DNA from 4 places in the Mesorhizobium sp. M0088 genome. Region 1 is predicted to be linked to each of the others. Evidence: predicted binding sites of a transcription regulator. Region 1 holds the regulator's gene; each other region holds the start of a gene.
The links. Region 1 encodes LexA, which represses DNA repair genes until DNA is damaged. Its sites were predicted from a motif close to TGTTCNNNNTGTGTTCNG; they were not measured.
Positions count from the first base shown of each region.

Region 2: the regulator LexA is predicted to act here: its motif matches at 2,795-2,812, upstream of NKJ67_RS05555 (2'-5' RNA ligase family protein).
Region 3: the regulator LexA is predicted to act here: its motif matches at 3,897-3,914, upstream of NKJ67_RS31775 (ATP-dependent helicase).
Region 4: the regulator LexA is predicted to act here: its motif matches at 3,674-3,691, upstream of NKJ67_RS18530 (YifB family Mg chelatase-like AAA ATPase).

Region 1 covers NZ_JAMYUI010000024.1:11,336-19,302, reverse strand. Annotated here, with positions in the region: gene kynU (kynureninase) at 1-1,092, shown strand, start outside; gene lexA (transcriptional repressor LexA) at 1,502-2,242, shown strand; gene NKJ67_RS25765 (ComEC/Rec2 family competence protein) at 2,236-4,698, opposite strand; gene gltX (glutamate--tRNA ligase) at 4,801-6,225, shown strand; gene gltA (citrate synthase) at 6,411-7,739, shown strand; gene lpxB (lipid-A-disaccharide synthase) at 7,801-7,967, opposite strand, start outside.
Region 2 covers NZ_JAMYUI010000003.1:251,297-259,263, forward strand. Annotated here, with positions in the region: gene NKJ67_RS05530 (DUF488 domain-containing protein) at 1-34, shown strand, start outside; gene NKJ67_RS05535 (ArsC family reductase) at 231-578, opposite strand; gene NKJ67_RS05540 (ArsR/SmtB family transcription factor) at 725-1,081, shown strand; gene NKJ67_RS05545 (SRPBCC family protein) at 1,078-1,557, shown strand; gene NKJ67_RS05550 (SnoaL-like domain-containing protein) at 1,651-2,004, opposite strand; gene NKJ67_RS05555 (2'-5' RNA ligase family protein) at 2,131-2,628, opposite strand; gene NKJ67_RS05560 (ABC transporter ATP-binding protein) at 3,038-4,123, opposite strand; gene NKJ67_RS05565 (cupin domain-containing protein) at 4,113-4,721, opposite strand; gene NKJ67_RS05570 (ABC transporter substrate-binding protein) at 5,014-6,084, opposite strand; gene NKJ67_RS05575 (ABC transporter permease) at 6,069-6,938, opposite strand; gene NKJ67_RS05580 (ABC transporter permease) at 6,935-7,819, opposite strand; gene NKJ67_RS05585 (NAD(P)/FAD-dependent oxidoreductase) at 7,923-7,967, opposite strand, start outside.
Region 3 covers NZ_JAMYUI010000036.1:982-8,948, reverse strand. Annotated here, with positions in the region: gene NKJ67_RS31795 (dienelactone hydrolase family protein) at 1-381, opposite strand, end outside; gene NKJ67_RS31790 (hypothetical protein) at 651-806, shown strand; gene NKJ67_RS31785 (hypothetical protein) at 815-1,249, shown strand; gene NKJ67_RS31780 (glucose/quinate/shikimate family membrane-bound PQQ-dependent dehydrogenase) at 1,387-3,702, opposite strand; gene NKJ67_RS31775 (ATP-dependent helicase) at 3,954-6,653, shown strand; gene NKJ67_RS31770 (ABC transporter permease) at 6,924-7,967, opposite strand, start outside.
Region 4 covers NZ_JAMYUI010000014.1:162,650-170,616, reverse strand. Annotated here, with positions in the region: gene NKJ67_RS18550 (2-dehydro-3-deoxygalactonokinase) at 1-45, opposite strand, end outside; gene NKJ67_RS18545 (SDR family NAD(P)-dependent oxidoreductase) at 42-809, opposite strand; gene NKJ67_RS18540 (putative bifunctional diguanylate cyclase/phosphodiesterase) at 1,078-2,427, opposite strand; gene gshB (glutathione synthase) at 2,657-3,598, shown strand; gene NKJ67_RS18530 (YifB family Mg chelatase-like AAA ATPase) at 3,783-5,315, shown strand; gene NKJ67_RS18525 (J domain-containing protein) at 5,501-6,040, shown strand; gene NKJ67_RS18520 (malate synthase G) at 6,087-7,967, opposite strand, start outside.

The sequences.
Region 1 (7,967 bases):
CAGGCGGCAACCCAGGAATGGGCCCAGGACCTCATCCGAGCCTGGAATACGGCCGGATGGTTCGAGATGCCGATCGAACTCGGCGATCAACTCGGACGCCTGATTGGAGCCGCGGCCGGCCAGACCGTCGTCTGCGACACGACGTCGACCAACATCTACAAGGTGCTGCATGCGGCGCTGGAGATGCGGCCGGGCCGGTCGGTCATCGTCGCCGAGGGTGACAGTTTCCCCACCGACCTGTACATCGCCGAAGGCGTGGCCTCGACACGGGACGGCGTCCTGCTGCGCCTCGCGGGCGTCGACGCGCCCACCATCGAAGAGCTGATCGACGAAAACGTCGCGGTGGTGCTGGTCAACCACGTCAACTACAAATCGGGTGAACTGCGCGACATGGCGGCGCTGACGCGCAAGGCTCATGCGGCCGGAGCGCTGATCGTCTGGGATCTATGCCACACCGCCGGCGCCCTGCCCGTCGAGCTCGATCAGGCAAATGCCGATTTCGCCATCGGCTGCACTTACAAGTACCTCAACGGCGGTCCGGGCGCACCGGCCTTCATCTATGTCGCGCAGCGCCATCACGGCGATATCAGCCAGCCGCTCAGCGGCTGGTGGGGCCATGCGCGGCCCTTTGCCTTCGAACGGGGGTATGTTGCCGGCACCGGTATCCGCCGCTTTCTGTGCGGCACCCAGCCTGTCCTGTCGATGCGGGCGCTCAAAGGCGCGCTTGTCATCTGGAACGACGTCGACATGGCGGCATTGCGAAAAAAGAGCGTCGCGCTGACGGAACTGTTCATCCAGCTCGTCGAAGCAAAGTGCGGCGCCTATGGCCTCACGCTGGAGACCACCCGCGACGCGACCAGGCGCGGCAGCCAGGTGTCGTTCCTTCACGATCACGGCTATCAAATCATGCGGGCGCTGATCGAGCGCGGCGTCATCGGTGATTTTCGCGCGCCATCGACCATCCGTTTCGGCTTCACGCCGCTCTATGTCGGCTACAAGGATGTGTGGCTGGCGGTTGAGGTGCTGGAGGATATTCTGCGCACGGGCGCATGGAAGGACCAGCGTTTCGCCGTCAAGGAAGCCGTTACCTGACGCAACGATCTCCGCGATTTGCCGTCGCCGCCCTCACTGCCCGGCAGATGACGGAGGGCTGAATTCCAGCCACAAATGCCAACAGACGTTGGCGTTTTGGCTCCGTTTCGTTCACGGCAAACGAACGTCCCGAAGATTGATAGCGTCCCTTGTGGAGGTCGATCGGCAGATGATGCCAAGCCTTGGGTCGAGGATGAGCCACAGGTCATTAACCATAATGGTTTCAATGTGAGCAGGCGCATTGCCGTGGTTGGCGCCTGTCGATCGCGACCCGCTGGCAAGCCCAAATAATTTCAGCAGCCTTAACAAATTCATTAAACTTTAAACGGTTGCAGAACACAACTGGAACAGATAGTGTTTGTTCTGGGTTTGTTTTTCGATTCTGGTTTCAGGTAATCTGGGGGCCGCCATGCTGACACGCAAGCAACATGAACTGCTGATGTTCATCCATGAACGCCTGAAGGAGAGCGGCATTCCGCCATCCTTCGACGAGATGAAGGAGGCGCTCGACCTTGCCTCCAAATCCGGGATTCATCGGCTGATCACCGCACTTGAGGAGCGCGGCTTTATTCGCCGGTTGCCCAACCGGGCACGGGCGCTGGAAGTGCTGCGATTGCCGGACTCCATCGCGCCCGGCCTCAACGCGGCAAAGAAGTTTTCGCCAAGCGTCATCCAGGGCAGTCTCGGTCAGGGTGGTGCCCTTGGCCGGCAGATCAAGCCGGCGCCTTCGCGGATGCCCTCGCCCGGCAATGATGACGATGCGGTCTCCGCCGTGTCGATCCCGGTCATGGGCCGTATCGCCGCCGGTGTGCCGATCGATGCCATCCAGCATCAGACGCATTCGATCTCCGTGCCGCCGGACATGATCATGGGCGGCGCCCACTATGCGCTGGAGGTCAAGGGCGACTCGATGATCGAGGCCGGTATCTTCGACGGCGACACCGTCATCATCCGCAATGCCGACACGGCGAACCCCGGCGAGATCATCGTGGCGCTGGTCGATGAAGAGGAAGCGACGCTGAAGCGGTTCCGCCGCAAGGGCGCTTCGATTGCGCTCGAAGCCGCCAATCCGGCCTATGAAACCCGTATTTTCGGCCCAGACAGGGTCAAGGTGCAAGGCAAGCTCGTCGGCCTCATCCGCCGCTACTGAGGCGGCTGCGGGTTGGCCGCTGGCTTCTCGGGTTTCTTGAAGGGTGCCAGCCCCCTCGCCTCACGAGAGTATTTGCGTTGCGTGTGCCAGGGCCGATATGGGCTGTTCACCGCGAAGCTGATTGTCGCCGGCGTGGTCGCCGACTGGCGATCGAAGAAGACGGCGGCACTGCCTTTGCGAGCCAGTTGCCGCTTGGTGATGACGAGAACCAGCGGATTGTGACAGGCGTCATAGGCGGTGGCGTCATTGATGACGATCAGCTCGGCGAAGCCGCAGGCTTTCCAGGTGTCCTTGCGGTCCTCGACATAGGCAATGATCGCACCGGACATATGCCTGGCCACGCAAACGCCTGAGGAGCAATAGAACGGCGATCCCGGCGGTAGCTCAACGGCGTCCGCGACGTCGAATTGCCCATCGCTCTTGTCGAACACCTCTGGCACGACGATGGTTTCTGATGTCAGGGCGCGTTTCCAGTTGTCGACGGTGAATTCGTTCGGCCGTTCCCGGCTGACGGCAAGCTCGCCGCCACCGATCGGCAACGCCACCAGCCGGGCGTCTTCCGAGATCAGCACATCCGGCGTGCGCGTATCCGAGACGGTCAGCAAGCCTGCCAGCGCGAATGGCAGAGCAGCGAGCCGCAGCCAAGTTGTCGCCATCGTCGCGATGACCAGGGCAATTGTCACCAGCAGGACAGATTGCTGCGAAATCAGCCCAACCCCATCGACAGGCGAACGTTCGGAGATCCAACCCGATATGGCGATCATCACCGTCAGACCCTTGCCCATCAGGTAGAGGGCCGGCCAATCCAATCCGAAAGGCATCAGCAGCGCGCTTGCGACAGCCAGGAACATGACGACGGTAACGATCGGCATAACCGCCAGATTGGCGAACAGGCTGAGCGGCGACACACGCTGAAAATGCCAGATGGCAAACAGCGTCGTGGCGCTGCCGGCGATGATGGAGGTCATGGCAAGGCCGGTTGCCGCGAGCACGAACTTTCGCGTCAGGAAACCGGGCATGGATCGCTTTGGGGGCGGCGGTCTTGCTTTTCCCGCGCGGTGATCGGCCCAGCCGGCATAGGCGCCGACCAGAGCCGCGGTCGCGGCGAACGACATCTGAAAACTCGGGCCGACCACCTCATGCGGCGACACCACGATGACGGCGATCGCCGAGATCGCCAGATTGCGCATGGTGAGTGCTGCTCGATCGAACAGCACGGCAATCAGCATCACCGCCAGCATGATGAAGCTGCGCTCGGCGGCAACGACGACTCCAGAGATGATGAGATAGGCCGCGATCGAGAACAGTGCGGCGACGGCGGCATACTTCTTGACCGGGCGACGCGCGGAAAAGTCGGGAAACAAGGCGAAGGCGCCGCGCAGCAAGCCCATGATGGTGCCTGCGACCAGCGCCATGTGCAGTCCCGAAATCGAGATGATGTGGTAGATGCCGGTACGTCGCATCGCCTCATTGATGTCATCGGGAATGCCGGCGCGCACGCCGACGATCAGCGCCGCGGCGATCTCGCCTTCGGCGCCGCCGACGCTCGCCCTGATATGGTCGGCGATGGCCTCGCGGGCATTTTCCACGCTAGAGGAAATTCGGGCCGGCAGCGGCATGTCGCCATCATCGCTGACGACAAGCTTGGGGTTGCCGAGAAAGAACCCGCTGCCGCCGATGCCGGCAAAATAGCTGTCGAAGGAGAAATCATAGCTGTCCGGCCGCACCGGCCCGGTCGGCGGCAAAAGCTTGGCATATCCAGTGATGAGGGAGCCTGCGGTCACGTCAGCCGGGATCTTGCGTGCCGAAAGCCGCACCCGTTCCGGCGCATAGCGCAGTTTCGGTCTTGCGGTCGATGTCACGTCGATGGTCAGCCGGATGCGGCCAGTTTCCATCCGGTCGAGCGAGACGACGCGGCCGGTCACCTGCGTCGAGATTTCCGAGCCCAACATTTGTGTGCCCGCACGCCACGTCTCGACCTTGGCAGCAAGCAGTCCTAGGGCGCACAAAAGCGCCGCCATGAAACACAGATGGGTCTTTGGCCATGAGCGCGAGACCAGCGCACAGATCCCCGTCAAGATGACAACCGCGACAGGTCTCGCAAAGTCGGGTTCAGCCGTCAGCGAAAAATAGCCGATCGCTCCGATCGCCAGGCAGACCGGCACCAGCAGGAAGGCCACGCCCCGGTCGAGTTCCAGGCTCGCCGCCGTGTTCACGCTGTGGCGCAGGCGAGGCAGTGATGTCAGGCTGATTTGCCGGCGCACGCGAACGATCCTGCCGGTTTCGGCAACAGGAACAGAGGCGGCGACATCCGCTTGCAAGGGCGCCTTGCCGGGATCCGGCACAAGGGGCGATGGCGGCGGTAATGGGGCTGGCCGAGGCGCAAACAGGGACCGTTCGCTGACGCCGATGGCAGCGTCCTCGCCCTGATCCGAGCCCCAGCCTCGTCCAGCCATCGGGTCTGCCCCTTGCGCCCTCGACACCCTATGCTACATGAACGCCGGGCGCGCGAAAGCCCGCGCAACCGCACCCCGCTTCAGATGGTTTCCGAGAGTTCCATGTCCGACAAGGTCGTCACCCGTTTTGCCCCTTCGCCCACCGGCTATCTGCACATAGGCGGCGCGCGCACGGCGCTGTTCAACTGGCTGTATGCGAAGCACACTGGCGGCACGATGCTGCTGCGCATTGAGGACACCGACCGCGAACGCTCCAATGAAGCCGCGACGGCTGCCATCCTCGACGGGCTTTCCTGGCTTGGCCTGAGCTGGGACGGCGAGCCGGTGTCGCAGTTCGAGCGTGCGCCGCGCCACCGCGAGGTGGCTGAGGAGCTCGTGCGCATGGGCAAGGCGTATTATTGCTATGCCACGCCGGCCGAACTGGAGGCCATGCGCGAGGCTGCCAGAGCCAAGGGGCTGCCGCCCCGCTATGACGGCCGCTGGCGCGACCGCGACCCCTCTGAGGCGCCCGCAGGCGTCAAGGGCGCCATTCGTATCAAGGCGCCGACCGAAGGCGAGACCATCGTCCATGACCGTGTCCAGGGCGAGGTGCGCTTTCCCAATAAGGATCTCGATGACTTCATCATCCTGCGTTCTGACGGCAATCCCACTTACATGCATGCCGTCGTCGTCGATGATCATGATATGGGAGTCACCCATATCATTCGCGGCGACGATCATCTGACCAACGCCGCTCGCCAGACCGTGATCTACAACGCCATGGGCTGGAACGTGCCGTCCATGTCGCATATCCCGCTGATCCACGGCGCCGATGGCGCCAAGCTGTCGAAGCGGCACGGCGCGCTTGGCGTCGAGGCCTATCGCGCCATGGGCTACCTGCCGGAGGCGCTGCTCAATTACCTGGCGCGCCTTGGCTGGAGCCATGGCGACGACGAGATCATGTCGATCAAGAATATGATTTCCTGGTTCGATATCGGCGATGTCAACAAGGGCGCGGCGCGCTTCGACTTCGCCAAGCTGGAGGCGATCAACGGCGCGCATATGCGCCGCATGAGCGATGCCCAACTGTTCGACATCTTCATCGCTACCCTGCCCTATCTCGAAGGTGGCCCGGCGATCGCCGCGCGCCTGAACGACAGCACCAAGGCGCAGTTGCTGGCAGCGCTTCCGGGCTTGAAGGACCGCGCCAAGACGCTGGTCGAGCTCGTCGATGGCGCGGCCTTCCTGTTCGCCACGCGCCCCCTGCCGATCGACGACAAGGCGGCCCTTCTGCTTACCGACGATGCCCGCAAGATCCTGCGCAGTGCTCACGAAGCTTTGAACGGGCTTGCGAGTGACTGGACAGCCGCCTCGGCGGAGGCGGCGATACGCGAGGTGGCAGCGGCCGGCAGTCACAAGCTCGGCGCGGTGGCCCAGCCTTTGCGCGCTGCGTTGACCGGCAAAAGCACCTCGCCGGGCGTGTTCGATGTGCTCGCCGTGCTCGGCCGCGAGGAAAGCCTGGCGCGCATCTCAGATCAAATCGATTAGGAGCAAACTGGCCCAAGAAGATTGGCATTGAAAGGCGGGTTTCGCAGTGCAACATTAGGCCTTGGCCCAATCTGGCACGCACCTCCTGAAATGCGGTGGCGAATACGCGCATTGCGGTGATTTTCGACGTGTCGCTCTGCAGAATTTTGCCTTTGCCGGCATGAGGAAACAAGAAGGAGTTTGCAATGACCGAAGCTGCGAAAAAAATGGATTTGGGCGGCAAGACCCAGGAGGCCACGGCAACGCTTGCATTCGCCGGCAAGACCCATGAATTCAAGGTGCGAAGTGGTTCGGTCGGGCCTGATGTCATCGACATCGCCTCGCTCTACTCAACCACCGGCGCCTTCACTTACGATCCGGGCTTCACCTCGACGGCAAGCTGCGAGTCCGAAATCACCTTCATCGACGGCGACGCCGGCATCCTCCTCCATCGCGGCTATCCGATCGACCAGTTGGCCGAACATGGCGACTTCCTCGAGGTCTGCTATCTCCTGCTCTACGGTGAATTGCCGACCAAGGCGCAGAAGGACGACTTCGACTACCGCGTGACGCGCCACACCATGGTGCATGAGCAGATGTCGCGCTTTTTCACCGGCTTCCGCCGCGACGCGCACCCGATGGCGGTGATGTGCGGCGTGGTCGGCGCGCTGTCGGCCTTCTACCACGACTCCACCGACATCTCCGACCCCTACCAGCGCATGGTTGCCTCCATGCGGCTGATCGCCAAGATGCCAACGATCGCGGCGATGGCCTACAAATACCACATCGGCCAGCCCTTCATTTACCCGAAGAACGAACTGAACTTCGCCGCCAACTTCCTGCACATGTGCTTTGCCGTGCCGTGCGAGGAATACAAGATCAACCCGGTGCTGGCGCGCGCCATGGAGCGCATCTTCATTCTGCACGCCGACCACGAGCAGAACGCCTCGACCTCGACCGTTCGTCTCGCCGGCTCGTCGGGCGCCAACCCGTTCGCGTGCATCGCCGCCGGCATCGCTTGCCTGTGGGGCCCTGCGCATGGCGGCGCCAATGAAGCGGCGCTCAACATGCTTGGCGAGATCGGCCATGTCGATCATATCCCGGAGTTCATCGCTCGCGCCAAGGACAAGAACGACCCGTTCCGGCTGATGGGCTTTGGCCACCGCGTCTACAAGAACTATGATCCGCGCGCCAAGATCATGCAGAAGACGGCGCATGAGGTTCTGGGCGAACTCGGCATAAAGGACGATCCGCTGCTCGACATCGCCATGGAACTGGAAAAGATCGCGCTGACCGATCCCTATTTCATCGAGAAGAAGCTCTACCCGAATGTCGACTTCTATTCCGGCATTACGCTGAAGGCGCTGGGTTTCCCCACCACCATGTTCACCGTGCTGTTCGCGGTCGCCCGCACCGTCGGCTGGATCGCACAGTGGAAAGAGATGATCGAGGATCCGCGCCAGAAGATCGGCCGGCCGCGCCAGCTCTATACCGGCGCACCCGAGCGTGACTACGTGCCGATCGCCAAGCGGTGAATTGGGAGTAGGGATCGGGCAGTAGGCAGTAGGCAGTAGGCACGGTCAACTTCCCTACTCCCTACTGACTATTCCCTCTCTTGATATACCGCATCACCACCTGCGCGGCGATCTCGCCGGACGGTCTGTCCGTCGCCATGCGCCGCGTGATCTCTGCAAATCCATTCTTCTGCCAGGCGCGCATGCCGCTGTCGGCGAACAGGGCTTCCAATTGCCGGGCCAGATTGT
Region 2 (7,967 bases), on a different contig from region 1:
GGCGGGGTATCTCAGCGCAAGCGCTCACAATTAGCCATCGTTAGCCAGACCTTCGTCATCCTCGGGCTTGACCCGAGGATCCATGCCGCGACCTCAGTCGAAAGGCGCAGCGGAGCAGAATCTGCACCGTTGCAACACGGATAGATCACGGCATGGATCCTATGGTCTGCGCTGCGTCGCTCCGCTCCTTGCTTCGCCATAGGATGACGAAGTGAGGTGTATGCGCTGCCCTACTTCACCACCGCCTCATAAACATCAGCCTTGAACCCCACCAGAATCCGATCCCCAACCTCCAGCACCGGTCGCTTGATCACGGTCGGCTTGGCCAGCATCAGCGCCTTGGCCTTCTTTTCGTCGAGGCTCTGCTTGTCGTTGTCCGGCAGCTCGCGAAACGTGGTGCTACCCCTGTTGAGCAGCTTTTCCCAGCCGACCTTGCCCGCCCAGCCATCCATCCGCTTCGCATCCAGTCCCTCTGCCCTGAAATCGTGAAACCTGTAGGCCACGTCATGGCCTTCCAGCCAGAGGCGCGCCTTCCTGACCGTGTCGCAGGTGGTGATGCCGTACATGGTGATCGTCAAAACAGTGACCTTCCGATTTCGAATCTGACCGCAGATTAAGGACGCTCTGCGCGCTTTGCCAGCGCTCCCCGGCATGCCTTCGGTTTTGCCCTTGCCAACACTAAGGAATTTCCCTAAGTATTTTGACAGCGCCTCAGGACCAACCAATGACAAGCCTTCAGACCCCAACTCCGAGCCCTCCGCCGATCGACGGCATCTTTCGCGCACTGTCCGATCCGACGCGGCGACGCGTGGTGGAGCGGCTGAACCGCAGCCCTGCCTCGGTCAGCGAGCTTGCCCAACCGTTCGACATGGCCCTGCCCTCCTTCATCGAACATCTCAAAATCCTCGAAGGTTGCGGGCTGGTGCGCTCGCAAAAGACCGGCCGGGTCAGGACCTATCAACTGGCGCCCGAGCCGCTGAAGCTTGCCGAAAACTGGCTGGCCGAACAGCGCACGCTTTGGGAGCGTCGCCTCGACCAGTTCGACGCCTATGTGATGACCCTCAAGGAGACAGAAAAATGAACTATCCCCTCAAGCCGGATCCCAGACTGGACCTCGTGCTGGAGCGCGCCATCGACGCGCCGCGCGAATTGCTGTGGCGCGTTTGGACGACGCCGGAGCATGTCAAGCAATGGTTCACGCCGAAGCCTTGGATGATCACCGACTGCGAGATCGACCTCAGGCCGGGCGGGCTGTTCCGCACGCGCATGCAGTCGCCAGACGGCAAGGAGGTCAACGACCGCCAATGCTGCTATCTCGAAATCGTGCCGAACGAGCGGCTGGTGTGGACGGATGCATTGTTGCCGGGTTACCGGCCGTCAGGGGAACCCTTCATCACCGCTGTTATCTCCTTGCAGCCGGACGGCAAGGGCACGCGCTACACCGCCACCGCCATCCATCGCGACGAGGCGACCCGCAACAACCATGAAGAGATGGGCTTCTTCGACGGCTGGGGCACGGTGGCCGACCAGCTTGCGCAGTATGTGAAGACGATCTGATCTTCCCACATGACGGCCAGGACGTTGTCTTGGCCGTCATGCTTGTTTTCAACCCGGGAGCGAAGAGAGCAGTCTCCCGGTGGCATTTCCGCCTCAATAATAGAAGCGCTCTTCGGTGATCTTGCCGTTCTTGACCGTGTAGAGGCCAACTTCATCCATGGTGACGCGCTCGCCGGTGGCCTTGGGCGTGATGTCGAACTTGAAGCGCACCGCGAACTGGTCACCGTTGACATAGGGACCCTCGACCGACCCTCCATGCACTTCATTGTTCTCCTGCCACCACTGGCCCTTCTGCTTGAGAGCCTCCTTGCCATGGGAGATGGCCATCGGCCCCGCCATGGCTTCGAGACTGACGATATCATCGGCGTTGTACTTCTCGGCAGCAGCTTTGTTATCGCCCTGCTTGAGCAGTTCGGTGAAATCCTTGGCAATTTCCGCGATGGTCATTTGTGTTCCTCCTGTTCAGACGCACTGCAAATAGGGAAGCGCTTACCGGCCCGCCACCGTTGCCGGCACTACAGCTGACAAGCCGTGTCAGGACGATTGGTATAGCCGCTGTGTGGCCACGATTTCTCATATGCCGGCTAGGGAATCGTCCTGACCGGTCAATCGCCAGGTCGCCGGACATTTGTATTCACCCTGGTGGCTGCGGATCAGCGAAAAACTCCGCACTGTCCAGGATATCGGCTCAACGATCCGTTCCCGCACTTTCGGAACGCCCCTCCTGTCGCGAAGCAGCGTGACATGTGGCTCCAGCGAGGTCGTGATGAATGGCTTTAGCGGGCTGTCGTCAATCACGGCAGAGAGCTTGCGCCAGAAGGCTTGCAAGGTCGGCGAATGGTCGCTGCTGCGAAGCACCAGCGCCCCGCCGCCGAAAGCCGACAGGCGGTCGAAGCAAACATCGAATGGTGTGGCTTGCATCAGCAAGCCGACATGGCGGGCGATCTCCACCACACGCTTCTGTTTGCCGTCGCCAAGGCCGATCAGGGATATGTGCATTTGATCGGTTGGCGTCAGCCATCCCCGCAATCTCAGTTCCTGATTGTAGTGCTCAGCCCTGCGCCGCAGCATGGCATTGACCGGGTCTTCAACGAGAAATCCGTAAAACAGATGCGGCTCCCGGATCGGGCTCTGTCCTTCAAATCGGAAAAAGGTCTGACCGTTCTTCGCGGTTCCGTATGAAAATTGCCCACTCACAACCGATCTCGTCCGGCAGATTGTATCAAGCCGAGAAGTTTAGAACAAAAAGGGAACGAATCAAGTGAAAACAAAACCGGCGCTAATGGTTTCCGCATCAGCGCCCGCAAGCTTAACGGCGGAGCAAGCATTTTCGAGCAGGGGCCGAACCCTACGATCCGTAGCCGATGATGCCCTGACCTCCCGAAAATCGTGGATCGACCAGTCGACATACCCCCGGCCGTTGACCGACGGCTTGTAGCCACCGCGCGGCGTGTGCTCCGGTTATTTAACGTCGACAAAATTAGCTTGGTAGCACCGGGCAGTTGGCACCACGGCGCAGGCTGATATGCGCCACGTCTCCGACGCTGAATTGGGAACCCTCGGCCTGGCGCGGCGCATCGATGACAACAGGCGCGCCCTGCCCGAGTTCGGCATGAAGGCGCAGCGTGCGACCGTGAAAGACGACGCTGTTGACGCGCGCCGGTGCGGTGCCGGGCGCGGCCTCGGTCATCGCCAGCAAATCCTCCGGACGCACGCCGATGGTGCGGGTGGCGCCCTCGGCAGGTGCCTCGCTAGTTTCAGAAATAGCCTCCAGCGGCAGGGCGCCGGCGGCGAAGCGCAGGCGATCGCCGTCTCGGCCGACGAAGCGCGATTGCAGGAGATTCATGGTGCCGATGAAGCTCGCCACAAACTTCGTGGCGGGCCGGTCGTAAAGGGTGGCCGGCGGCGCGATCTGCTCGATGCGGCCCTTGTTCATGACGACGATGCGGTCGGAAATCGACAGCGCTTCGGTCTGGTCGTGGGTGACCATGACGAAGGTGGTGCCGAGCCGCGACTGCAGCCGCTTCAGTTCAACCTGCATCTGTTCGCGCAGATGCGCATCGAGCGCCGACAGCGGCTCGTCGAGCAGCAGCACGCGTGGTTCGCAGACGATGGCACGCGCCAGCGCGACGCGCTGGCGCTGGCCGCCCGACAGTTCGGAGACGCGGGCGCCAAGCTTGTCGGCGAGACCGACCATGTCGAGGGCTTCGCCGGTGCGCTTTGCCTGCTCAGATCCAGACAGTTTGCGCAGCGACAGACCGAAGCCGACATTTTCGGCGACATTCATGTGCGGGAACAGCGCATAGTCCTGGAACACGGTGTTGACCGGCCGGTCGAACGGCCGAAGGGCCGTGATATCGCGACCATCGAGCAACACCTTGCCGCTCGACGGGCTTTCGAAACCGGCGATGACGCGCAGGCTGGTGGTCTTGCCGCAACCCGACGGCCCGAGCAGCGTAACAAACTCGCCGCTGATAATGTCGAGGTCGACGGCGTCGAGCCCGACGATGCCGCCAGGAAAAATCTTCGAGACCGCCTGCAGCCGCACAAGTGGATCAGGCGCCATCGCGAACCTCGGACGGCTTCGTGGTGTTGACCCAGAGGATCTGGCAACGCTCGGCGCCCGGATTGCGGAAGGCATGCAAAAGCGTGCTCTTGAACGCAAAACTGTCGCCGGCCTTCAGCACGTAATTTGTCGAATCCACCACCAGTTCGACCTCGCCGGCCAGCACGAAGCCGAATTCATGGCCGGCATGGGCATAGGCCTCGGCCGTGCCGCCGCTGGCTTCCACCGTCACCAGCATGCCGGTCAGCGTCGCGCCCGGGGGTGACAGCAGCGCCTTGGCAATGCCTTCCGACTTCACCGGGATCTGCCGCCGCTTGTCGGCGCGCACGCAATAGAGATCGTTGGCCGCATCGTTGCCGTCGGCGATCAGCGCCGACGGCTCGATGTCGAGGGCGGCGGCGAGCGGCCAGATCACCTTGACGCGCAGCGAGGACATGCCGCGCTCGATCTGGCTGAGCGCCCCGATCGACACACCAGCTTTTGCCGCAAGATCGGCCAGCGACAGATTGCGCTCCAGCCGCAGCGCCCGCACGCGCCGGCCGACCCGCACATCGGCATCGTCCTTCGGCTTCTCAGCCGGTTCGTCCAGCATGTCCATTTGTTAGTCCTTATTGCAGTGCTTAGGGCCGGTGGCGACCAAGGCCGGCTTCAGGGTTGGATAGCTATCGGGCGTCAGTGCTGCCCCTCATCGCCCTGCCGGGCACTTCTCCCCGTATAGTGACGGGGAGAAGTGGCTGGCCGCAACCTCGGTGCCCTTCTTGGGACGTCAGCGACTGGCGAAACCGGCGATGAGAGCGTCCCTCTCCCCGTCACTATACGGGGAGAGGATGCCGGCAGGCAGGTGAGGGGCGGCGCAAACTTCAACAATAGTCGTCCAATACAACTGAAACTCACCCGCCTGCCTTGACCTTTTCAAACATCTTGGCGAGGTCGTCATTCTGTTTCATCGGCCCGGTGAAGATGGTGGTCTTCAGCAACACCTCGGGATCGGATGGCAGCTGCAATTTCTCCAATTCCGCCTTCGGCACGGTGGCGAAGGCGGAGCTCAGCGAGCTGCCGTAACCATAGGCCTGGATCAGGTATTTGCCGGAGTCGGCATCCAGCCGGCTGTTGATGAAGTCATAGGCGAGGTCGACATTCTTGGCGTCCTTGAGCATGACGAAGCCGCAGGCCCAGGTCAGCATGCCCTCCTTCGGCTTCATGAACTCGACCGGCACGCCCTGCTTCTTCAGCGACGTGGCCGACGCGTTCCAGGTCATGGCGGCGACCAATTGGCCGCTGGCCAACGCCTGTTCGACGGAGGTCATGTCGGTGGTGTAGTTGGAGAGCAGCGGGCGCTGCTCGCGCAGCTTCTCGGCCACCTTGTCCATTTGCTCCGGTGTCATGTCGAACGGATCGACGCCGGCCAGCAGTGCGGCAACGACCGGCGTGTCGTGCACGGCGTCGATCGTCGCCATGCGGCCGGCATACTGCTTGTCCCACAGAAGGTTCCAGCTCGCTTCCGGGTTCTTCACCAGATCGGTGCGGTAGAGGATCGAGGTGTTGCCCCAGTCCCATGGCACCATCCAGACCTTGCCGTCGCCGGCCTGCAGGTCGGGCAGGTTCTTGAACACCGGGAAGATCGAATCCCAGTTCTTGATGCGCTTGGTGTCGATCGGCTGCAGCAGGCCTTCCTTGTTCCAGCGCGCCACCTTGTCATAGCAGGGATGCGCGATGTCGGGGCGGAAGCCGGCCTTGACCTTGGTGAAGGCATCGTCGTCGTCACCGAAGATGGAGGCCTCGACGCCATCGGGATGCGCGGCGAGGAAGCTCTTGTTGAAATCGGGCAGTTCGTAGCCCGACCAGGTGAAATATTGCAGCTTGTCGCCGGCGAAAGCGACGGTCGACGACAGCGCCAGCGCGAACGCCGTCAATCCAGCGCAAACAGTCTTTGCAGAGATCGATTTCAGGTCGAATGCCATTGCAGTTCTCCTCTCTTGGTTTGTTTTGGTTGTGATGGATCCGCGGGCTTTGGCGCCGTGGCGGACAGGCCGCGATGGCGTAGGATTTCAGCTGCTGCAGCGATGACGAAGGACACAGCCAGGATCGACGTGCCCAGCGCCATCACCGTCGGCAGCGACTTTGGAAAACGCAGCTGGCTCCAGATGTAGAGCGGCAGCGTCGGCTCGGTGCCGGCGAGGAAGAAGACAACGATGAATTCGTCGAAGGAGATCAGGAAGGCCAGCATGAAGGCCGAAATGATGGCCGGCAGGCTGAGCGGCAGCATGACCCGCCGGAACGTCGTCCAGTCGGAGGCGCCGAGATCGAGCGCCGCCTCGCGAATGGTTTTCGGGATGGCGGCGAAGCGGCTGCGCATGATCACCACGGTCGTCGGCAGCGCGACCAATATGTGGCCGAGAACGATGGCAATGCGCGATGGCCCCAGACCAATGAGGTTGATGAGGATCAGCAGCGATATGCCGACGATGACGCCCGGGATCAGGATCGGCAGCCTTGCGATGGCGCTGATGGTGGCGGCCAGCGGCGAGCGGCCGTAGAGGTCCATGTAGGATACGGTGATGCCGCACAGCGTCGCGCCCGTGGCGGCAATGGCGCCGATGACGAGGCTGTTCAAGAGTGCACCCGTCAGCGCCGAATTGCCGAACAGTGTCGCGTACCATTGCAAGGTGAAGCCTTGCAGCGGAAACGCTGCCTGGATCGAGTTGTTGAAGGAAAACAGCGGGATCAGCAGCACTGGCAGATAGAGAAAGACCAGATAGGCGACGACGTAGACGCCGAGCCAGCGGCCGCCTCCCTGCGCGCGTGCAGTGCTCATGTGCGGCTGCCAAATCTGCGGTCGGCGAAACGCGCGACCAGCACCACGGCAAGGATGACCAGCATGACGGCGACGGAGAGTGCGGCGCCGAACGGCCAGTCATTGGCCTTGCCGAATTGCGCCTGGATCAGCGTGCCGATCATGGTGCTGGCCGGGCCGCCGACGAGCGCCGGCGTGACATAGTCACCGACCGTCGGCACGAAGACGACAAGGGCTGCCGCCAGCACGCCCGGCATCGAATTGGGCAGCACGACCCGGCGGAAGGAGGTGAAGGGCCGCGCGCCGAGATCGGAAGCGGCCTCGATCAGCGATTTCGGGATGGTGTCCAGCGCCACGTAGATCGGCAGGATGGCGAAAGGCGCATAGGCGTGCGCCAACGTGACGACGACGGCGGCCGGCGTGTTGAGAAAGGCCAATGTCGGCTCGGACCAGATCCCGCTTTCGATCAGCGCCGAGTTCAAAACGCCATTGTAGGCGAGCACGATCTTCCAGGCGAAGACGCGCAGGAGATAACTGGTCCAGAACGGCAGCGTCACCAGGAACAGCAGCAGGCCACGCCGCCGGCCGGCGTGGAAAGCGAGGTAGTAGGCGACGGGATAGGCGGTGATGACCGTCGCCAGCGTGACCAGAGCGGCAATGATCAGCGAGCGCAGCGTCACCGTCCAGTACAGCGGATCGGACCCCACGGTGACAAAATTCGCCACGGTGAAGCCGGAGCCGAGCAGCGAGCCGTCATTGCCGCGGAAGGCGAGGAAAAGCACGAGGCCGAGGGAAAACAGGATCAGCAGGAAGGTGACAAGAGCGCCCGGCAGCAACATGGCGAACCGGAAGCCCTGAGAAGACCGGGCCTCTGGCGCTGATGTTGCAACTAGGGTCGACATCGACCTGCCTATCGGAATTTGAAATTAGCTTAGAGTTTTTCATATTCATGAAACTGTCAAGTAGAATCCCCTAACAGAACCCCAAGGAGATGAAGCGCCCGGGTCAGCGCTCCAACGCATCGAGCAGCCGGTACCAGGCGATGGTCGC
Region 3 (7,967 bases), on a different contig from region 1:
CGCCACGAACCCCTCCAGCGCCACGCGTCGCGTCACATCGCGGATATGCGGGTTGAGCCCCCTGTTCTCATGCACGACGATCACCGTCCCAAGCTTGCCCGCCTTGTCCGCGGGCTTGACCAGGTAGCCCTTCATCTCGCCGCTGCTGCCGGGATAGCTGATGTCCTCGCCATTCACCCGCGGATCGTTGTCGGCGACAACAGCCGCTTGCGCCGAATTTGCCGCCAGAAGCGGCGCGATCGCGGCCGCCGCCGCACCTGATCCGGCAAGCCGGGTCAACTGCTCCATGAACCGGCGGCGATCGAGCGTCAGATGCGTATATTCGTCATAGGCGTCGATCATCGCCTGGGTGATGGCGGGCTTGGCGTCGGGTTTCGTCATGGATGGGGTCCTCTGCTTCGGGCTTTAGTTCCCAGCTACATAGGGACCAAGCCGGCATGGTCCAGTCGAGCACTCATGGCGGCCGCCGATTGCCTCAGGCGCAGGGCGCCGGCCGCGCCCGAGCAGTAAAGCCAGCGCCATGCGCGGCCATGTCATCACTTTTTGGTCATTGGCGATAAATCCTGCTGGCGCTGCCACAATCGTGAGGGAAGGTGGCTATCGACCAGTATCCTGGCCGTGTGCCCACACGTCAGACCCAGAAGGAAGCGATGACCATGACCATGCCTTCCCCGATCCTCGCCAGCGCGCTCGTCCTTTCGGCGACCGCCGCTTTGGCCCTGTGCTCGATGGTTCTGAACGCAGGCAGACGATCGTTGATCAGGGTCCGCACTGAGCGGAACCGCAACACGAAAACCCAGGGCTGAGTGACGCCATGAACGTCCAGGACATCGTCAACACCGTTTCGCAGAAGGCGGGCCTCGACCAGGCGACGACGGAGAAAGTCGTCGGCACCATCTTCTCGGTGCTCGAACACGAGGCGGAAGGCACAAGCGCCTCGGCGTTCTTCGCCAGGATCCCCGGCGCCGACGACCTCGCCCATCAATATGACGTCATGGCTGCCGCTCCGGCCGGCGGTGGCGGTTTTCTGTCGTCGTTGCAGGGCGCGCTTGGCGGCGTTCTCGGCGAGAAGGCCGGCGCGCTGATCAACGGCGTCGCCGCGCTCAAGGCATCCGGGCTCGACATGGCGCAGGTCCAGAAGGCCGGCGCGACGCTGATCCAGCAGGCCGAAGCCGCCGCCGGCCCCGACCTGACCAACAAGGTGCTCGGCTCGGTGCCCAGCCTGAAAGGCCATCTGGGGATTGGCTGATCGACAATCGGGCCGATCGGAAGATTTGCCGCCCCTCATCGCCCAGTCGGGCACTTTTCCCCGTCAATATACGGGGAAAAGATACCGGCACAGATGATGGGCGGCGCGACCTCTGAGAGATCGCGCCCCCTGCGCCCCTACTTCGGCAGCGCGTAGGCGATCACATAGTCCCCGGGCTTGGTGCCGACCGAACCGTGGCCGCCGGCGACGATGACCACGAACTGGCGGCCGTCGGCCACCGTATAGGTCATCGGCGTCGATTGCCCGCCGGCCGGCAGCCGCGCCTGCCACAGCTGCTTGCCCGATGTCAGGTCGTAGGCGCGCAGATAGTCGTCGACCGCCGCCCCCAGGAAGGCGACGCCGCCAGCGGTGATCATCGGCCCGCCAATGCCCGGCACCCCGACCTTCAGCGGCAGCGGCAGCGGCGTCATATCGTAGACAGTGCCGTTGCGATGCATGTAGGCGATCTTGCCGGTCCTGAGATCGGCGCCGGCGACATAGCCCCAGGGCGGCGCCTGGCAAGGAATGCCGAGCGGCGACAGGAACGGTCCCATCACCACCGCATAGGGCGCGCCCTCGTTGCGGTTCAGCCCCTGCTCGCTGCCGCGCCCTTCGTCCGGTGGCGGCACCTGATCGCGCGGAATGAGCTCCGACTTGAACGCCAGATAGGTCGGCATGCCGAACAGCACCTGCCGGACCGGGTCGACGGCGACGCCACCCCAGTTGAAGGTGCCGAAGTTGCCGGGGTAGATCAGCGAGCCCTGGACGGAAGGCGGCGTATAGCGACCCTCATAGCGCAGGCCCTGGAATTCGATCCGGCAGGCCAACTGGTCGAACATGGTTAGGCCCCACATGTCGGCGCCGGTGAGCGGCTTCGGCATGAAGGTGAGATCGGAGACCGGCTGCGTTGGCGATGTGTGGTCACCTTCTATCGCGCCGCCGGGCGCCGGCACTTCGTTGACCGCAATGACCGGCTCGCCGGTGCGGCGGTCGAGCACATAGAGGTCGCCCTGCTTGGTCGGCCCGACCAGCGCCGGCACCACCGTGCCGTCGGGTTTGGTGATGTCGATCAGGCTCGGCTGCGCCGGCACGTCCATGTCCCAGAGATCGTGGTGCACGGTCTGCCGCACCCAGCGCACCTGCCCGGTGTTGAGGTCGAGCGCGGTGATCGACGACGAGAACTTCTCGACATTGGCGCTGCGCCCGGCGCCGAGCTGGTCCGGCGTCTGGTTGCCGAGCGGCACGTAGAGCAGGCCGAGCTTCTCGTCGGCGCTCGGCGTCGACCACATGTTGGGCGAGTTGGCGGTATAGGTCTGGCCGGCCGGCAGCGGCGTCGTCTGGTCCGGATTGCCGGAATCCCAGTTCCACACCAGCGCGCCGGTGGCAGCGTCGTAGGCGCGGATGACGCCGGACGGCTCCTGCGTCGAATAATTGTCGTTGACCGCGCCGCCGACGATGATCTTGCCGCCTGAGATCAGCGGGGCCGAGGTCGAGTAATAATAGCCCGACTTCGGATAGGGCATGTTGGTCAGAAGGTTCAGCGTGCCGCCCTCGGCGAAAGCCGGGCAGATCTGCCCGTTGGCGGCATCGAGCGCGATCAGCCGCGCATCCGAGGTCGGCAGATAGACACGGGTCGCACAGGGCTGCCCGGCGGCGCCGGCGGCATCGGCGTAATAGGCCACGCCGCGGCAGGTCTGGTGCTGGCGGTCCTTGTCGAGCTTGACCTTGGGATCGAAGCGCCATTTCTCCTTGCCGCTCGCGGCATCGATGGCGATGGCGAAATTATGCGGCGTGCAGATGTAGAGCGTGTCGCCGATTTTAAGCGGCGTCACCTGGTAGGTGGTCTCGCCGACATCGTCGGGACCCTTCACATCGCCGGTCTGGTAGGTCCAGGCAGGCTGCAGCTTGGCGACATTGTCCGGTGTGATCTGGTCGAGCGGCGAATAGCGCTGGCCGAACTGCGTGCGGCCGTAATAGTGCCATTCGCCGGCCGGCACATCATTGCCGAGATTGGCGTTGGCGACCACCTTGTCGGTGCCGAGTTCGCCGGCAATATCCTTCGGATCCGAAGTCATCGAATAACCGGCGACGGCTAATGATGCCAGCACGGCAAGGATCAGCGGCGCGCGCCCGTCAGGGCCGACGAGACCCCGCCTCGCCCACGGCGTCAGCAGCCAAAAAGCGAGAAGCACGATGATGCCGCCGCGAGGCCCGAGTTCCCACCAGTCGAAGCCGGTTTCCCAGACCGCCCAGGCCAACGTGCCGAGCACGATCACCGCGTAGAGCCACAAAGCAGTCGACCTGCGCCGGTAAAGCAGCCAGGCGGCGATCAGGAAGGCAAGGCCGGCAACGACATAGTACCAGCTGCCGCCCAGCATCGCCAGGCGGATGCCGCCGCCGCCGAGTGCCAGGCCGATGAGGAAAAGAATGAGGGAGGTGATGGTGACAGCCAAGATGATACTCCTTCGACTGTTGCACTTCGCGGCGCTGCCATGGCAACCCGGCATTGCGTCGCTGCCCGAAGCACAACTTTCTCCCGACGGTCCCGCCTGTCAAGCATGGGCCTCAAGCGCAGGCGGTAATGGTCCATCGCAATTGGGATAACATCGACCGCACTGGGAGCGTGGGCAGCAATCGGGCACTTTAGCGGAACAAAACGTAGACAGTTCTGGTCTTTCCCCACCGAATCACTACATTCGGGGCAATGTCCGGCTTTTCCGAAGACATGCCCTTTTTCGACGAACCCAACGCGCGGCCCCCGGCCCCGTCGGGCATCGCCGCGCGCGCCATGGCTGCCCGCAGCGGACACAACAACGCACCCGACTACCTGAAGGGCCTCAACCCGGAGCAGCGGCTAGCGGTGGAAACCACCGAAGGCCCGGTTCTGGTGCTGGCCGGAGCCGGCACCGGCAAGACCCGCGTGCTCACCACCCGCATCGCTCACATCCTCGCCACCGGCAAGGCGTTCCCGTCGCAGATCCTCGCGGTGACCTTCACCAACAAAGCCGCGCGCGAGATGAAGATCCGCATTGGCGTGCTGATCGGCGAAGGCAATGTCGAGGGCATGCCATGGCTCGGCACCTTCCACTCGATTGGCGTGAAGCTGCTTCGCAGACATGCCGAACTCGCCGGTTTGCGCTCCGACTTCACCATCCTCGACACCGACGACGTCGTGCGGCTGATCAAGCAGCTGATCCAGGCCGAAGGTCTGGACGACAAGCGCTGGCCGGCCAAGCAGTTCGCCCAGATGATCGACGGCTGGAAGAACAAGGGGCAAGGCCCGTCCGACATCGCCGAGGGCGACGCCCGCGCCTTCGCCAACGGCAAGGGCCGCGAACTCTACAAGGCCTATCAGGAGCGGCTGAAGACGCTGAACGCCTGCGATTTCGGCGACCTGCTGTGCCACCCGATCCGCATCTTCCGCGCCAATCCGGACGTGCTCAAGGAATACCACAAGCGCTTCAAATACATCCTCGTCGACGAGTACCAGGACACCAACACCGCCCAGTATATGTGGCTGCGCCTCCTGGCGCAAAGGCCGCAAGGCAAGCCGATCTCCCCCCTTGAGGGGGAGATGTCCGGCAGGACAGAGGGGGGCGCCTCGCGCCGACAGGCTGGAGGGACAGCGCCCCCCTCTGTCGCCTCCGGCGACATCTCCCCCTCTAGGGGGGAGATCGGGCGCTCTTCGACTGACACCCGCGCCACCGTAAACATCTGCTGCGTCGGCGACGACGATCAGTCGATCTATGGCTGGCGCGGTGCCGAGATCGACAACATCCTGCGCTTCGACAAGGATTTTCCCGGCGCCACCATCATCCGGCTGGAGCGCAACTACCGCTCGACTGCGCACATCCTTGGTGCTGCCTCCCACCTCATCGCCCACAATGAGGGCCGCTTCGGCAAGACGCTGTTCACCGACCGCAACGATCCCGAAGACGGCAAGGTGCATGTCCACGCCGCCTGGGATTCCGAGGAAGAAGCGCGCGCCGTCGGCGAGACCATCGAGACCTACCAGCGGCAAAAGCACAATCTCAACGACATGGCGATCCTGGTCCGCGCGTCCTTCCAGATGCGCGAATTCGAGGATCGTTTCGTCACGCTCGGTCTCAACTACCGCGTCATCGGCGGCCCGCGTTTCTACGAACGCATGGAAATCCGCGATGCGTTGGCCTTCTTCCGCGTCGTCGCCCAAGGCGCCGACGACCTCGCTTTCGAGCGCATCGTCAATGTGCCCAAGCGCGGCCTGGGCGAAGCCACCATCCGCCAGATCCACGACACCGCGCGTGCGCTGCGCATCCCGATGCTGGAGGCCGCCGCCAAGCTGGCCGAAAGCGACGAGTTGAAGCCGAAGCCGCGCGCGGCCTTGCGCGAAGTGGCCGCCAATTTCGAGCGCTGGCAAAAGGCGCTGGAAACCACGCCGCACACCGAGCTCGCCGAGACCATCTTGGAAGAGAGCGGCTACACCGACATGTGGAAAAACGACCGCTCGGTCGAAGCCCCCGGCCGGCTGGAGAATTTGAAAGAGCTGATCCGTTCGATGGAGGAGTACGAATCGCTGCGCTCCTTCCTTGAGCATGTCGCACTCGTCATGGACGCCGAGCAGAATGCCGGGCTCGACGCCGTCTCGATCATGACGCTGCATTCGGCCAAGGGCCTCGAATTCGAGACCGTCTTCCTGCCCGGCTGGGAGGAAGGCCTGTTCCCGCACCAGCGTGCGCTGGATGAAGGCGGCCGCTCCGGGCTGGAGGAAGAGCGCCGCCTCGCCTATGTCGGCCTGACCCGCGCCAAGAAGAACCTGCATCTGTGGTTCGTCTCCAACCGCCGCATCCATGGCCTGTGGCAGTCGACCATCCCGTCGCGTTTCCTCGAAGAATTGCCGGAAGCTCATGTCGAGGTCGCCGAAACCGGTAACTCCTATGGCGGCTACGGCAATTCCTATGGCGGCGGTTCTTTTGCCTCCGGTCGCGGCGGCCAGGGCGCGGGACGGCAAAACCCCTATGGCGCCTCGCGCTTCGACAATGTCGGCGCCGAGAGCGAAAAATCCGGCGCCTTCTCAAACACCTATGCAACGCCGGGCTGGCAGCGCGCGCAGGCCAACCGCACCGAGGCGACCGACCGCAATTGGGGCTCGCGCTCCGGCCACCAGGTCGAGCGCATCGGTTATGGCGAGACGGACAGCGGCTACGGCGCCGGCCGCACCTCGGTCAAGGGCCGCACCATCGACGGCGAACTGGTCGCCAAATCCGTCGCCGACAAGCCATCGCCCTTCAACGTCGGCGACCGCGTCTTCCACCAGAAATTCGGCAACGGCAACATATCAGCCATCGAGGGCAACAAGCTGACCATCGACTTCGACAAGGCCGGCCAAAAACGCGTGCTGGACGGGTTCGTCGCGGCGGTGTGAAGATGGCGTTTTCCCGCGGACAGCTCCCACCTTCGTCATCCACGGGCGGAGCAGGAGCGAAGCGACGTCGCGGAGACCCGAGGATCCATGCCGTGACCTTGGCCGTGGAGTGCAGCGGAGCAGAATTCTGCACCGTAGTGACGCGTTGAAGTCGCGGCATGGATCCTCGGGTCTGCGCTGCGTCGCTACGCTCCTTGCTTCGCCCGTGGATGACGAAAACGATGAGCGCCGGCGCCAATCGTCAAGGCATGCGATCCGCCAACGAAACCCTCACCGATACCTTGCCTGGTTCCACTTATGCCCCAGCAGCGACAGGATGATGATCAGGCCGTTGAAGAACTGCACGTAGAAGCCGCTCAGGCCTGCCGCGACGACGCCGGTCTGGATGAAGGACACGGTGACGGCGCCGATCGCTCCACCGACCACGGTGCCGATGCCGCCCCAGGTCGGCGTGCCGCCGACGAATACCGAGGCCAGCACCGGGAGGAGATAGCCGTCGCCGGCCGTCGGCCACCAGGTGAAGTTGATCATCACCGAGAAGGTGCCGGCGAGCGCCGCTCCGATGCCGACGAAGACGAACACTTTCACCCGCACGCGCTTGACGTCGATGCCCATCTGCTGGGCGCTGTCGGGGTTGTCGCCCACCACCCTCACCTGCGCGCCGAAGCGATGGCGGTTGTAGAGCATCGCCGACAGCACGACGAAGCCGATGGCCCAGAATATCTGCACCGGAATGCCGAGGAGCTGGCTTGAGAAGATCGTGTAGGCCCAGCTGTCGCTGAGGCTGGTCAGCGCCATCGACTTGCCTTCGTTGATGATCTGGATCAGGCCGCGCAGCAGGAAATTCATGCCGAGCGTGGCGATCAGCGACGACAGCCCGCCATAGACGACCAGCGAGCCTACCAGGAAGCCGAGCAGCATGCCGGTGACGAGTGCCGCGGCGATGCCGAGGAACGGATCGTAGCCGGCCTGCACGACCAGCGCGAAGACCCATGAGGCAAAACCCATCGTCGCCGGAAACGACAGGTCGATCTCACCGCAGGTGACGACGAAGACCAGCGGCACCACCACGAACAGCGCAACGGGGAGCGTGGTCAGCACCGAGCGGTAGAGATACCAGGTGGTGAAGACGGTCGGGTTGGCGATCATGAACACCGTCATCATGACGATGAACACGGCGAGCGTGCCGAGCGCGGCACGGTTGTCGAGGATGAAGCCGCGCATCCAGTGATCGGAAGGGTGTTTCCACTCTTTCTGGGCACTGGGGCGGGCAATGCCGGCGGACGGCTCGTGCAGATCTGGCTCCATGGTCTT
Region 4 (7,967 bases), on a different contig from region 1:
CCAGTCGACGGCGGCGACCGCCGGTGCGTTGCCGGCTGGGCTCACAGGAAACCTCCATCGACGACCAGCATCTGCGCTGTCAGCATGCGCGAGGCGTCCGAAGCGAGGAACAGCACGGTGCCGACGATGTCGTCCGGCTGCATCACCTGCTTGATGCACTGCTTGGCAACATGGGCGGCAAGCCCCTGTTCGGTCACCCAGAGCTCCTTCTGCCGCTCGGTGATCACCCAGCCAGGCGCAATGGCGTTGACGCGGATGCCGTCGACACCGAGCTTGCCGGCCAGCCCCTTGGTCAGACCGAGGATACCGGCCTTGGCCGCCGTGTAGGACGGTATGTCGGGGTGGTTGATGAGATAGGATGTCGAGGTGAAGTTGATGATCGAGCCGCCGCCCGCCCGCTTCATGCCCGGCGCCACCGCTTGCGCGGTGAAGAAATGCGGCCGCAGATTGATCGCTTGGTTGTTGTCCCAGAACTCGACCGTCACGTCCTCGACGGCGTGGCGTTCGTCCCAGGCGGCATTGTTGACCAGCACGGTGACATCGCCATGCGCCTCGGCGGCCTTCGCGGCGGACGCCCGCAGGGCCTCGACGTCGCGCAAATCGGTCTTGAGATAGAGAGGCCGGCGGCCGAATTCTTTCTCGATGCGGTCGGCAAGAGCCGTGCTTGGGCCGTCGGCGATGTCGATGAAGGCGACATTGGCGCCTTGGCGCACAAAGCCCTCGGTCAGTGCAGCACCTATTCCGGAACCGCCGCCGGTGATCAGCACCGAGGTTCCTTCGAGGTCGGCAAAATGCGCCGATGGCATCATCGTTCCTGTCTCCCAGCGCATGACCCCGAAAATCGGATCGATTTTCGGAAAGGGATCATGCGCAAAATGTAAATTGCTACAGCGTCCTTTGCGCGTCCAAAAGGACGCGCGGCGCTGTAGCGTGACCGGCGCGCATCCTAGCCACGCAAGGCGCGCGGGCAAGGGCGAACCGTCGAATTTCAGGGCTTATGTCAGACAAAACGACAATGCGCCGCACCGGATGCGCATGGCGGCACCGTCGGGATTACGGACTACGGGGAATCGCCGGTCAGATCGCCTTGGCGCGCAGGGCGCCGCGAAAGGAATCGCGGAGATAGCCAAGCGTGGCGTCGGCATCGACCGGCTTGCCGAACAGATAGCCCTGTCCGCCGGCGCAGCCGAACTGGACCAGGCGATCAGCCTGCGCTTCCTGCTCGATGCCTTCGGCGACGACGTCCATGCCGAGCCCCTCGCACATTGCGAGGATGGCGCGGATGATGTGCTCCGAGGGACGGTCGTCGAGAATGGAGGAGACGAAGGCGCGATCGATCTTGAGCTTGTCGAAATGGAATTCCCGCAGACGGCCGAGCGAAGACTGGCCGGTGCCGAAATCGTCGAGCGAGACGCGGATGCCGACGCGGCGCAGATCCTCGACGATCTGCGCGGCCGAGGCCGGGTCGTTCATCAGGCCGGTCTCGGTGATCTCGATCTCCAGCCGGCGCGGATCGAAGCCGGTGCGGTCGAGGATCGCCAGTATGTGCAGGCCGGTGTTCTGGTCGACGAGCTGCGAGGGCGACAGGTTGAAGGACAGGAACAGGTCCTTCGGCCAGCTTCGGGCGGCCTCCGTCGCCTTGCGCAGCACCAGCTGCGACAGCGGGCCGATGATGCCACGCTCCTCGGCGATGGGAATGAAGACGGTCGGCGGCACCGAGCCGAGGTCGCGATCGGTCCAGCGCGCCAGCGTCTCGAAGCCGATGGTGCGGCGCGTGGCGAGATCGACAATGGGCTGGAAATGCGGCTCCACCTCGCCGGCCGAGACAGCACGGCGCAGCGCCTGTTCGATGCGGGTGACGCGCTTGGCCGCCTCTTCCATCTCACGGGTGTAGACGACGACGCGGCCACGGCCGGAACGCTTGGCGTGGTAGAGCGCCGTCTCGGCCTTGTTGATGAGGATTTCCGTGGTCTCGTCGCCCGAATAGAACAGCGAGCAGCCGACCGAGGCCGAAAGCCTGGCGGTGCGTTCGCCGACATCATAGGGCGCCGACAGGATCTCGATCAGCATGCGGGACTTTTCGGCCGCTGCATCCTCGCTGAACACCAGGGGATAGAGAAAGGCGAATTCGTCGGCACCGATGCGGCAGACCGTGGAATGGCCGTCCATCGAGGCGCGTAGCCGCATCGCGACCTGGATCAGGATGTCGTCGCCGGCCTTGTGGCCGAACAGATCGTTGATCGGCTTGAAGCCGTCGAGGTCGAGAATGCCGACGGTAAAGGGCGCGGGATCGTCGGCCCGGTCGGCGATCAGGCGATCGACCTTGTCGAAGAAGCGGCGATGGTTGCCAAGCCCGGTCAACGGATCTGTGAATGCCAGATCCGTGCTCTCCCTGTTTGCCTGACCGGTGCCAAACGAAGTTTGCATCGGTGTCCCTGTTTGTGACGTCGGAATTTATTTTCAGACTGGCAGCAAACCCTTTAGGAAACGTATCGCGAAATCGATTTTCCACGGGCAACCGCGACTGTTTCGAAGGATCGATGAAAGCAGCGCATTCGGGTGTCGGATGCCAATCCCAGGAATGTCGCGATTGGCAGACGGGCAGTGAGCCTGTACAGGCAAGACAGTCGTCCATCCGAGCCGCCGGAGACCCGCCATGAAGCTGAAAATCGCCGTCCAGATGGACCACATCTCCACCGTGTCGATCGCCGGCGACACCTCGTTCGCGCTGTCGCTGGAAGCGCAGCGGCGCGGCCATGAGCTGTTCCACTACACGCCGGATCGGCTGTCGTTGCGCGACGGCAAGGTGTTTGCCCGCATCGAGGAAATGCAGGTGCGCGACGAGAAGGGCAGCCACTATTCGCTGGGCGAGAAGGTGCGCACCGACCTGTCGGAGATGGATGTGGTCCTGCTGCGCCAGGATCCGCCCTTCGACATGAACTACATCACCACCACGCACATTTTGGAGCGCATCCATCCGAAAACGCTCGTGGTCAACGACCCGGCCTGGGTGCGCAACAGCCCGGAAAAGATCTTCGTCACCGAATTTGCCGACCTGATGCCGGACACGCTGATCACCAAGGATCCGCTGGAGGTCGCCGCCTTCCGCAAGGAATTCGGCGACATCATCGTCAAGCCGCTCTACGGCAATGGCGGCGCCGGCATCTTCCATCTGCTCGAGGCCGACCGCAACCTGGCCTCGCTGCTCGAAATGTTCGGCCAGTTGTTCCGCGAACCCTATATCGTGCAGCGCTATCTCAAGGACGTGCGCAAGGGCGACAAGCGCATCATCCTGATCGACGGCGAGCCGGTCGGCGCCATCAACCGGGTGCCGGCCGAACACGATTCCCGCTCCAACATGCATGTCGGCGGCCGTGCCGAAAAGACCGAATTGACAGAGCGCGAACGCGAGATCTGCGCCCGCATCGGTCCAGCGCTGAAGGAGCGCGGCTTCATCCTGGTCGGCATCGACGTCATCGGCGACTACATGACCGAGATCAACGTGACCTCGCCGACCGGCGTGCGCGAGGTCAAACGCTTCGGCGGCGCCGACATCGCCAGCCTGTTCTGGGATGCGGTCGAGGGCAAGCGCGGGTAAGCCGTTTTCATTTTGTCTTAACCATGTTCCGTTTTTGCAACCGCGCTCGATTCCGCTGCAACCCACGCGCTCAACTGTTCCCGTAATGTTCTTGATTTGACCGTTGAAGTGTGATTGTCTGCCCTACGGGGCCATTCCTGGCCTGATCGCAGGGGCTGGGGCCAGCCTGAATTGGGGTTGCACGATGGTGGCGCGGGTTCGCACGGTCGCTTTCCAGGGCATCGAGGCCGTGCCGGTCGACGTGCAGGTGATGATCGCGCCCGGCAAGGTCAACATGCACATCGTCGGCCTGGGCGACAAGGCGGTGGCCGAAAGCCGCGAGCGGGTGCAGGCCGCACTGCATGCTTCCGGCCTGTCGATGCCGTCGAAGAAAGTCACGGTCAATCTGGCGCCGGCCGACCTGCCGAAGGAAGGCAGCCACTACGACCTGCCGATCGCGCTTGGCCTGATGGCTGCCCTTGGCGCCATTCCGGGCGACATGCTGGCCGGCTATGTCGTGCTTGGAGAATTGTCGCTCGACGGCACGATTGCCGCGGTCGCCGGCGCCTTGCCGGCGGCGATCGCCGCCAATGCCGAGGGCAAGGGCCTGATCTGCCCGTTCGCCTGCGGACCGGAGGCGGCCTGGGCTGGAAAGGATTTCGACATTCTGGCGCCGCGCAGCCTGATTGCCATCGCCAATCATTTTCGCGGCACGCAGGTGCTGTCGCGCCCCGAGGCCGGCATTCATGCCGCCGCGCTGGATTTGCCCGACCTCGCCGACATCAAGGGCCAGGAGACCGCCAAGCGGGCGCTGGAGGTGGCGGCGGCCGGCGGGCATAATCTCTTGATGATCGGGCCGCCGGGCTCGGGCAAATCGATGCTGGCGCAGCGGCTGCCGTCGATCTTGCCGCCGCTGGCGCCGAAGGAATTGCTCGAAGTCTCGATGATCGCCTCGGTGGCGGGGGAACTCGGCGAAGGCAAATTGACCGACCGGCGGCCGTTCCGCGCGCCGCACCACTCGGCCTCGATGGCGGCGATGGTCGGCGGCGGCATCCGCGCGCGGCCGGGCGAGGTGTCGCTGGCCCATCACGGCGTGCTGTTCCTCGACGAGTTTCCCGAGTTCACGCCGCAGACGCTCGATGCGCTGCGCCAGCCGTTGGAGACCGGCGACTGCATGATCGCGCGGGCGAACCATCGCGTCACCTATCCGGCGCGCATCCAGCTGGTGGCGGCGATGAACCCGTGCCGCTGCGGCATGGCCGGCGAGCCGGGCTATCGCTGCCTGCGCGGCGAGCGTTGCCGTACCGACTATCAAGCGCGCATTTCGGGTCCGCTGCTCGACCGCATCGATCTCAGGATCGAAGTGCCGGCGGTCTCGGCCAGCGACCTGATCCGGCCCGACCGGGCGGAGAAAAGTGCCGATGTGGCGCTGCGCGTGGCACGCGCCCGCACCATCCAGCGCGAGCGCTTCGAGCGGCTCGGCGCCACCCGCGCCACCACCAACGCGCATTGCGCGCCATCGGTCATCGAAGAGATCGCTATGCCGGACGCCGCCGGCCTGTCGCTGCTCAAGGACGCCAGCGAAAAGCTCGCCTTTTCAGCGCGGGCCTATCACCGGGTGCTGAAGGTGGCGCGGACGCTCGCCGATCTCGACGCCAGCGAAACCGTCGGCCGCATCCATCTGGCCGAAGCGATCTCCTACCGCATGAGCTCGGAGCGGATGGCGCAGGCGGCGTAGGTCCGCCGACAAGCCGGCCTCGCCACATTGCATTCCGCGATCACGCCACAATCCTGCCGCTGCGGAATCGATCATCGGCGCGGACCTGATTGTCCGCTTGGCGGCGTCGGACCAAGGTCTTGGTCTCCGCATTGGACATTCCTTATTTAGACAATGCGAATATGGTTGTGGTCGGGGAGCCCGCTATGTTCATCGACTATTACGAAGTTTTGGAAGTTAGCCCGAACGCCAATTCGGAGACGCTGGAGCGCATATTTCGCTATTTTGCGATGCGCTATCATCCAGACAATCGCGAAACCGGCGATGAAGCCCGTTTCAGTGAAATCGTGGAAGCCCACAACACCCTCAAGGACCCGGTCAAACGCGCTCAATACGACATCGCGTACAGGGACCATGCCGGCCTTCGCCGTGAATTGACCGAGGAAGCCAGCAACACCAAAGGCATCGAGCGGGATGTCGTGATCCAGGCCAGGCTGCTGTCGCTGCTTTACGCGAAGCGCCGGCACGACGTCAGCAATCCCGGTATCGGGGATGTGGAGCTCGAACGCCTGTCAGATTGTCCGCGAGAGCATCTCGAGTTTCATCTCTGGTATCTGAAAGCGAAGGGCTGGATAGCAAGAGTGGAAAACGGGACGATCGCGATTACGGTGGAAGGCGTCGATCGGGTCAACTCCGAACACCGTCGCGATCCCACCATCCGGCTCCTGGACCATACAGCTCCCTGACGCCTCACCTCCGGAGGAAGCCAGGCCGCCGGCCGCTTGTGCCTGCTCAGCCCTGCTGCGCCTTCAGTTCCAGCCGCCGCGCGTGCAGCACCGGCTCGGTGTAACCGTTGGGCTGGACGCGGCCCTTGAAGACCAGGTCGCAGGCGGCGAGGAAGGCTATCGACTTGTCAAAGTCAGCCGCCATCGGCTGGTAAAGCGGGTCGCCCTCGTTCTGGCGGTCGACGATGTCAGCCATGCGCTTCATCGTCGCCATCACCTGGTCCTCGCTGCACACGCCGTGGTGCAGCCAATTGGCGATGTGCTGTGAGGAAATACGCAGCGTGGCGCGGTCTTCCATCAGGCCGACATCGTTGATGTCAGGCACTTTCGAGCAGCCGACGCCTTGGTCGATCCAGCGCACGACATAGCCAAGAATGCCCTGCGCGTTGTTGTCGAGTTCCTTCTGGATGTCCTCGGGCGACCAGTTCGGCCGCACCGCGACCGGCACCGACAGGATGTCGTCGAGCCTGGCCTTCGGCCGGTTCTTCAGCGCCGCCTGCACGGCGTGGACATCGACCTTGTGATAGTGCGTGGCATGCAGCGTCGCCGCCGTCGGCGACGGCACCCAGGCGGTGTGGGCGCCGGCCCTGGGGTGGGCGATCTTCTGTTCCAGCATGGCAGCCATCAGATCGGGCATCGCCCACATGCCCTTGCCGATCTGGGCGTGGCCGGCCAAGCCGCATTCCAGCCCGATGTCGACATTCCACGCCTCGTAAGCGGAAATCCAGGCGGCCTGCTTCATGTCGCCCTTGCGGATCATCGGGCCGGCTTCCATCGAGGTGTGGATCTCGTCGCCGGTGCGGTCGAGGAAGCCGGTGTTGATGAACACGACGCGCTCTTTTGCGGCGCGGATCGCCTCCTTGAGGTTGACGGTGGTGCGCCGCTCCTCGTCCATGATGCCCATCTTGATGGTATTCCTGGCCATGCCGAGCAGCGCTTCGACGCGGTCGAATATCTCGACGGCGAAAGCGACTTCGTCGGGCCCATGCATCTTGGGTTTCACGACATACATCGAGCCCGCGCGGGAATTGGCGCGGCGGCCGTTCGGCCCTACATCGTGCAGCGCGATCAGCGCCGTCATCGCCGCATCCATGATGCCTTCCGGAACCTCGTTGCCGTCGCGATCCAGTATCGCCGGGTTGGTCATGAGGTGGCCGACATTCCTGACCAGCATCAGCGAGCGGCCGGGCACGGTCAGCGTGCCACCGGCGGGCGTCGTGTAGGAGCGGTCGGGATTGAGCTTGCGGACAAAGCTCTTGCCGCCCTTGGTGATCTCTTCCGCCAAATCGCCCTTCATCAGGCCTAGCCAGTTGCGATAGATGACGACCTTGTCTGGCGCATCCACCGCCGCGACCGAATCCTCGCAGTCCTGGATGGTGGTCAGCGCCGATTCCAGGATGACATCGGCGATGCCAGCCGGATCGGTGCGGCCGATCTGGTTGTTGCGGTCGATGACGATCTCGATGTGCAGGCCGTTGCGCACAAGCAGCACGGCATCGGGATTGGCGGCATCGCCGCGATAGCCGACGAATTGCCTGGGGTCGGCCAGCGTCGTCGAGCCGGCGCCGGCGCTCAGCCGCAAGGCACCTTGCGCCAGCGACAGACCATTCACGCCGGCCCATTTGCCCAGGGTGAGCGGGGCAGCCTCGTCGAGAAAGGTCTTCGTCCAGGCAACGACCTTGGCGCCGCGCGCCGGATTGAAGGCTTTGCCCTTTTCGGCGTCATCCGTTTCGGGGATGGCATCGGTGCCGTAGAGCGCGTCGTAGAGCGAACCCCAGCGCGCATTGGCGGCGTTGAGTGCATAGCGCGCATTCATCACCGGCACGACCAGCTGCGGTCCGGCAACATCAGCGATTTCCGGGTCGACATTCTCGGTCGACACGCTGAA